One region of the Streptomyces sp. NPDC048484 genome, then DNA from elsewhere that is predicted to be linked to it. Evidence: riboswitches for the same ligand, from Rfam matches in the RefSeq annotation. Region 1 holds a riboswitch; the other holds the start of a gene.
What was found. A riboswitch is a leader RNA that binds a small molecule or an ion and turns the genes downstream of it on or off. The one in region 1 is predicted to bind cyclic di-AMP.
Positions count from the first base shown of each region.

Region 2: linked by a shared signal. The riboswitch ahead of AB0D14_RS05490 (LysM peptidoglycan-binding domain-containing protein) and the one ahead of AB0D14_RS37195 (M23 family metallopeptidase) in region 1 are both predicted to bind cyclic di-AMP.

Region 1 covers NZ_JBEZJY010000052.1:20,692-24,088, forward strand. The annotation lists gene AB0D14_RS37190 (PrsW family glutamic-type intramembrane protease) at 1-398, shown strand, start outside; gene AB0D14_RS37195 (M23 family metallopeptidase) at 577-1,575, opposite strand; cyclic di-AMP (ydaO/yuaA leader) riboswitch at 1,638-1,795, opposite strand; tRNA gene AB0D14_RS37200 (tRNA-Met) at 2,266-2,339, opposite strand; gene AB0D14_RS37205 (dihydrofolate reductase family protein) at 2,400-3,397, opposite strand, start outside.
Region 2 covers NZ_JBEZJY010000004.1:165,189-168,585, forward strand. The annotation lists partial or broken gene AB0D14_RS05485 (HAD family hydrolase) at 1-502, shown strand, start outside; gene AB0D14_RS05490 (LysM peptidoglycan-binding domain-containing protein) at 628-1,350, opposite strand; cyclic di-AMP (ydaO/yuaA leader) riboswitch at 1,355-1,517, opposite strand; gene AB0D14_RS05495 (polyprenyl synthetase family protein) at 2,793-3,397, shown strand, end outside.

The sequences.
Region 1 (3,397 bases):
CCGAACCGTTCGTCCTCGGCTCGATGAAGGCACGGCGGCTGGCCCGGGAGTACGCCACCCACCACGGCGGGCGGGACGCGGGCCGGGCGGTGGCGGAGTACGAGGCGTACGCGACGTCGCTGGCGTTCCTGCGCCACCGGGGCCGCCGGGGCCGCGCGGGCGCCGACTTCGCCGTACGCGAGCGGGAGCTGCTCCACGAGCTGTGGGCCCGCCGGGAACCGGCCCGCCCGGCCCTGGAGTACGCGGCCAGGGCAACCGCCCCGGCACCGTCACCCTGGCCGACGTACGGCTACCCGCACGCCCACCCGGCAGCCCAATCCCCGGCACCCCAGTACCCGGCAGCCCAATCCCCCGCACCCCAACCCCAGTACCCGGCATACAACCCGTACCGCTCCTGAGAAGCCGTGCGGCTGAGGGCGCCGGGCGGTCGGATGCCGAAAAGGGGCACCCCCCGGTTCGGTGAGCGCCGCGTGTACGGGAACGGGCCGTCCGCAATACGCCTCCCGCGCTACCGCCAAGGGCGGGCGGGAGAGGCGGGGGGCCTACGGGTTGCGGGGGTCTGCGAGTTGCGGGGGCCTACGGGTTGAGGCCGTTGCCCCGCAGCCAGGTCATCGGGTCGATCCCGCTGCCGCCGCTGGTGTGGACCTCAAGGTGGAGGTGCGCCCCGGTGACGTTGCCGGTCGCGCCCACGCGGCCGATGACCTCGCCCGTGCTGACCTTCTGCCCGACGCTGACACCGATCGACGACTGGTGGGCGTACCAGAGCTCCGTACCGTCGTCGAGCGTGAGGACCGTGCGGTAGCCGTACGAGCCGTTCCAGCCCGCCTCTGTGATCGTGCCGCTGTGAATGGCCTTGATCGGGGTACCCGTGGGAGCGGCGAAGTCCAGGCCGGTGTGCTGACCCGAGGACCAGAGCGAGCCGGACTGCCCGAAGGTCGAAGTGATCGTGTACGAGGAGGTGGGCAGCGTGTACTGCTTGGCGAGTTCGGCGAAGCGCGCGGCCTCGGCCTTCGCCTTGGCCGCGTCCTTCTTCTTCTGCTCGGCGGCGGCGGCCTTGGCCTTCGCCGCGTCCTGTTCCTTGGCCGCGAGCGTGGATGCCTTCTTCGCGGCGGCGGTCTCGGCGGCCTGCTGGGCCTCGCGGTCCACCTGGTCCTGCTGGAACTCGGCCTGGAGCATGATGCGGGCGCGCAGGGCCTCACCGGCGTCCGCGTTGCCCTGCTCGGCTTCGACGGTGGTGAGGCCGGCAGCGGTGAGCGGAGTGCTGGAGCCCTCGGGAGCCTCGTCCTCCGAGATCAGCGAGCCCACGTTCGGCAGGTCGGGGACCGAGATCGACACCGGCGGCTTGCCGGTCTGCGCGGAGGCCATGCCACCCGCGCCGACGGCGGCTATGACACCGACGCCCAGAACGGTCGAGCTACGGGCGAGCCCTCCGCCGCGCTGCTTGGAGACGCGGTGCCGGCCGCGGATGGGAACGACGGTGTCCGCGGTGGGATTCCAGGCCTCCCAGGTCTCCTCGTCCTTACGGGCACCGTACGCGAAGGTGTCTGGCTTCTTCTCACCCGAGGACTCACCCATCAACTCATTCGGCGTGAACGAGGGTGTGGGGGCAGACCGGTTGGACGCCACGTGGGCGCGCTCCTTTCCTTCCTTCTCGCCTACCGGGTTAGCTGACGGGTTCGGAGCAGGAAGGTCTCCTACGCGTGTCAACCGCGGTGTACTCCACCGCGAAAGACGCGCGATTCACCCCATGTAGGTGGTTCCCCGGTTCCCTTGCGGGATTCGGCGCGTGCGCACGGAGCCGTCTCTTGTGACGGCTGGGACAACCGCGCTGCGTTATCGAACGTTAATAGACCCGGGCACCTGATTCCAAGCTGTTCTGGATGATCGTTAAGGCCCCCGGCCTGGACTTACAGGTGATGAGCGGGGTAAATCGGGCGAGTTGATCGACATTCACAGGCGCCGGATTTTTGACGGTGCGTCAGTCCTTATGCGCAGCGGCGTCGTCCGACTACTGCCGGTAACACGGGCCCGGGAAGGTCACGCCGAGCGGCCTCGGGGAGCCACCAGAGATCGGCTGAGCCCTCCGGTCCGCACGGGTGGACAAGCATGCGAAGTTTCTGGTGCGTCGGATTCCCCTTGGTCGAAAACCCGCCCGCAGGGGCTTCATCCAGCCGCCCGCCTGAACCGCGTGGTCCGTGTGGTCCGCGCGAACCCAGAAAAACACCTGAGGCCGGAATCCATTGGATTCCGGCCTCAGGCCTTCAGTAGCGGGGACAGGATTTGAACCTGCGACCTCTGGGTTATGAGCCCAGCGAGCTACCGAGCTGCTCCACCCCGCGCCGTTAAAGACCACTGTACTCCATTCGCGGGACCCGAAGCACACGGGTAAAGGGCGGGGCTCAGCCCAGGTGCCGGTTGGGTGCTTTCGCCGCGCTTTCGTACTCCGGGAGCACCAGCACGTCGGCGCCTTCCGCGGCCAGCAGGCCGTTCCCGTCCGCCGCCGCCACGAACGTGTCGGGCTCGCGCCACGCGGTGACGACCCGGCGTACGCCCGCGTCGAGGATCAGCCGGGCACAGGGCGCGGGCCGCGAGGCGCGGCGGGCGCAGGGCTCCAGGCTGCTGTAGACCGTGGCGGCCGGGAGCCGGGGGTCGCCGGGCTCGATCTTGGCGAGCGCGACCTCCTCGGCGTGCGAGACGGGGTCGGACTCACGGGAGTACCCGCGGGCCAGCTCCGTACCGTCGGCCGCGACGACGACCGCGCCGACGCTGAACGCCGTCCGTGAGGGCGGGCACTGTACGGCCAGTTCGCAGGCGAGCTCCAGCCACCGGTGGTCGGCGGCCGAGGGGACGGGCCCGGTACCGGGCGCGGTGGGCACGTACCGCATGAGCACCACGTCCCCCACGGGTCGCGTCTCGACCAGCCGCAGCCGGCTGCGGGGGCCGCCGGGGTACGCCCCGGACCCGAACAGCTGCGGCGCGTGCGGCTGCCCCACCACGAGCGGCGCGAGGGCGAGCTGCAGCTCGTCGGCGAGCCCCTGCAGGAGAAGCTGGGTGTGGACCCGGCCGCCGCCCTCGACCATGAGCCGCCGCACGCCCCGGACGTCGTGCAGATGGGTGAGTACGGCCCGCCAGTCCAGGCCGGGTCCCACGGAAACGACGTCGACGCCCAGCCCGCGCAGTGCGTGGGTGGCCGTCCGGGCGCCCTCGTCGGACGTGTAGACGATCTTCTCGCCGCCGGTGGACCAGAAGTTGGCGGCGGGGTCGAGGTCGCCGGTGCCGCTGACGGTGACCTTGAGCGGGTACTCCGGCCGCCCGGCGGCGACCCGGGCGGCGCGCCGCTCGGCGGAGTTGACCAGGAGGCGGGGGTTGTCGGCGCGCAGGGTGCCGGCGCCGACCA
Region 2 (3,397 bases), on a different contig from region 1:
GATCGAGGCGGAGGTCGGCGAGGTGTACGCAGCCGTCGACCAGGACGGGGTCGACGGCCTCACACTCATCGAGCCGGGCTACGAGATGCCGCACCCGACGCTTCCGGCGGTACGGGTGCTGCGCCGCGACGACCTCTGGACGGAGCCCATCAGCAAGGTGCTGCTGCGTCATCCCCTGCTCTCCGACGACGAGTTGGCGTCCGCCGCGCGTGGAGCGGTCGGTTCCCTCGCCAACGTCACGATGTCCGGCCCCGGTACCGTCGAACTTCAGCCATGCGGCATCACGAAGGCGACCGGTCTGGCGCTTGCCGCCAGACATCTGGGCCTGACAGCGGCACAGACCGTCGCCTTCGGGGACATGCCCAACGACATCCCCATGTTCGACTGGGCGGCGCGCGGGGTCGCGATGGCCAACGCGCATCCCGAACTCAAGTCCGTCGCCGACGAGATCACTTCCTCGAACGAGGACGACGGCATCGCGGTGGTCCTGGAGCGGATGTTCTCCGTCGGCCGGGCCGACCGGCCGACGGGCCCCCGTACCGGCGGGCAAGCCGCTGGAGGGGCCGGTCGGCAATCCGGTCGGGTGGCCGGTCAGGGCGTCGGTCGGAGCACCGGTTCGGGCGCCGGTCAGTAGGCCCCGAAGACGTTGTCGATCGAGCCGTACCTCGCGGCGGCGTAGTTGCACGCCGCCGTGATGTTGGCGACCGGGTCGAAGGGGTCCAGCGACGTGCCGGTCACGTGGTACGCCGTGAAGGTCGGGTCGATGACCTGGAGGAGCCCCTTGGACGGCGTACCGGCGACCGCGTTGGAGTCCCAGTTGTTCATGGCCTGCGGGTTGCCCGACGACTCGCGGATGATGTTGCGCTGGATTCCGTCGTAGGTGCCCGGGATTCCCTGCTGGGCCATGATGTCGAGCGACTCCCTGATCCAGCCGTCGAGGTCGTCCGTGTAGGTCTTCGCGGAGGCCGGGGTGGCGGCGGACGCCGTGGTCGCCTTGGCCGTCTTCCCCGAGGTCTTGGCGTTCTTGGTGCCCACGGTCAGCTTGAGGCCCGGGCGGATGGCCGCCGGGTCGTCACCGATGACCGCGCGGTTGGCCTTGTACAGCTTCTTCCAGTCGCCCGTGGTGTGCGCCTTGGCGATCTTGGCGAGGGTGTCGCCCTCGACCACCTTGTACGTGACCAGCGAGACCTGCGGGACCGCGGCCGAGGCGGCCTGGGCCGGCTGTGCGGCGTGGGCGCCGGTGGCCCCCACGATGGGGAGCGCGAGCGCGGCACCCCCCGTTCCCGCGGCGACGATGCCACGGGTGAGGGTGCTCTTACCGGGGCGGCGGTGCTTACCGCGTGCGGACATGACGAATTCCTCTCCGGCGCCTGCGAGGTGAGCTGTCGGGTTCGGGCGGGAGATGCCCGGCCGCGTGCTGTACGCGATTACACCCCTAGCCGTTCCGATATCCGGACCGGCGGCTTACCTGGGTCCCCCGCTCCTGCCGTACGCGAGTGAATGGGTGGCTGGGTTTTCCGGTCGGCGGCAGGATTAGGCGATCCGTCCGGAGTGACGTGAACGTATGCGAGAGCACATGCCGATAACAAGCCCCGAATTCACACGGCGATGGTCATGACCTGCGTTGTCTGACGAATATCCCTTGATCCATACGGAAGGCAAAGTTCAACTTGCTTTCCGTGAACGGAAATCGACGGGCACTATGAAACGATCACTTCGGACAGGCGTGACCCAATTCACTGACGCAGATGGTTAATTAAGGAAACCGATAAGCAATTCGGGCAAGTCGCGCCTTTGGGGGGTTCTGGTGCCTTATGGTGCGCGAGAGGCGCGGAATGCCCGAAAGGAGGGGGATTTGCCCGGTGCTCTGGATGTCGGATGGCGAGGTTTCGCGGCCGCAGGGTGGTGAGCCCGTGAGAGCTCGTGAGAGGGGGCGGGGCTCGTCGTCGACCCGGTGAGCGGGTATCGAGCTGGCGCGTCAATTCATCGGCATCCGCACGAAAACAGCCAGGCATTGTTCTGCGGAGGTGCATCAGAAAAGCGCGGCCCGGGCCGAGTTCGTATCGAAAAGCGCATCCTTCGTAGGGCCCGATTCTCACGGAGTCGCGCGGTCGCGACCGTGACGGCCTGTCAGGTCCAGGACGCCTCGGGTGGCGAGGGATGGTGACGAGGGGTGAGGAGTCGTCGGGGTCCCGTCGCGGAGGCGGGAGTGGAGCCGGTACGGGTTCGTTCGTGAGGGGGCGTCACATGCGCGTGGAGCGCGCGTGGGGCTTCGGGTGTCACGCACACGCGCGTAGAGAGACGCGTAGAGCATTGGTTCCGTCTGTGAGGGGAACGCGGATGTTCACTCGTGGATCGTCTCGTGGGGGGAGGGTGTGCGGATGCGTGCGGATGTCACCTCGGTGGCTTCACGGTGGCCGACAGGCCGGAGGTCTCCGGAGGATGTCGCCGAGCCCCGGCAGGAAGTGGGACAGGATTCAACACTTCCTGAAAAGGGTGACTCTTTCATGATGTATCAGCTGTATCGGTCGCATCAGTCATATCAGCAGATCAAGAGCATGCCGCCTGTGATCCAATACGGCCCGGCCTGGCCGACGGGGCAAAAGGGGCCAGGTGGAGCGTGTCCGGCAGGGTGGCGGCGGGTGACGGGCGGGCGCTCATCGTGATCGAAAGACGACCGGATACGCTGACTTGAGTGCCGGCAGCGACACATCGACAAACACCCACAGCACGCAGCACACCCAGAGCATCCAGAGACCGCCGTTGAGAGCGTCAGCAGACAGGAGACCCTCGTGACCGTCGTCGGGCCGTTCGGGCTGAGCGTGCGGGACCAGGCTCTCGAAGCCGATGTCCAGGCCGGACTGGCAGCTGTCGAGGAGGGACTGCTCGAGGCCACCAAGAGCGAGGTCCCGTTCATCACGGAGGCCGCACAGCACCTCGTGCGTGCGGGCGGCAAGCGGTTCCGGCCGCTGCTCGTGACGCTCGCCGCCCAGTTCGGCGACCCGTACGCGCCGGGCATCGTGCCTTCGGCGGTCGTCGTCGAGCTGACCCACCTCGCCACGCTGTACCACGACGACGTGATGGACGAGGCGGACGTGCGCCGCGGGGTGCCCAGCGCCAACAGCCGCTGGGGCAACTCGGTCGCGGTCCTCACCGGCGACTTCCTCTTCGCCCGTGCCTCGCACATACTGGCCGATCTGGGCCCCGAGGCCGTACGCATCCAGGCGGAGGCCTTCGAGAGGCTCGTCACCGGCCAGATCCTCGAAACGGCCGGACCGCGTGACGGTCGTGACCCGGTCGACCACTACATGGACGTGCTGGGCGGCAAGACCGGCTCACTGATCGCCGTGGCCGGACGATTCGGCGCGATGATGTCGGGCGCCGACGAGACAGTCGT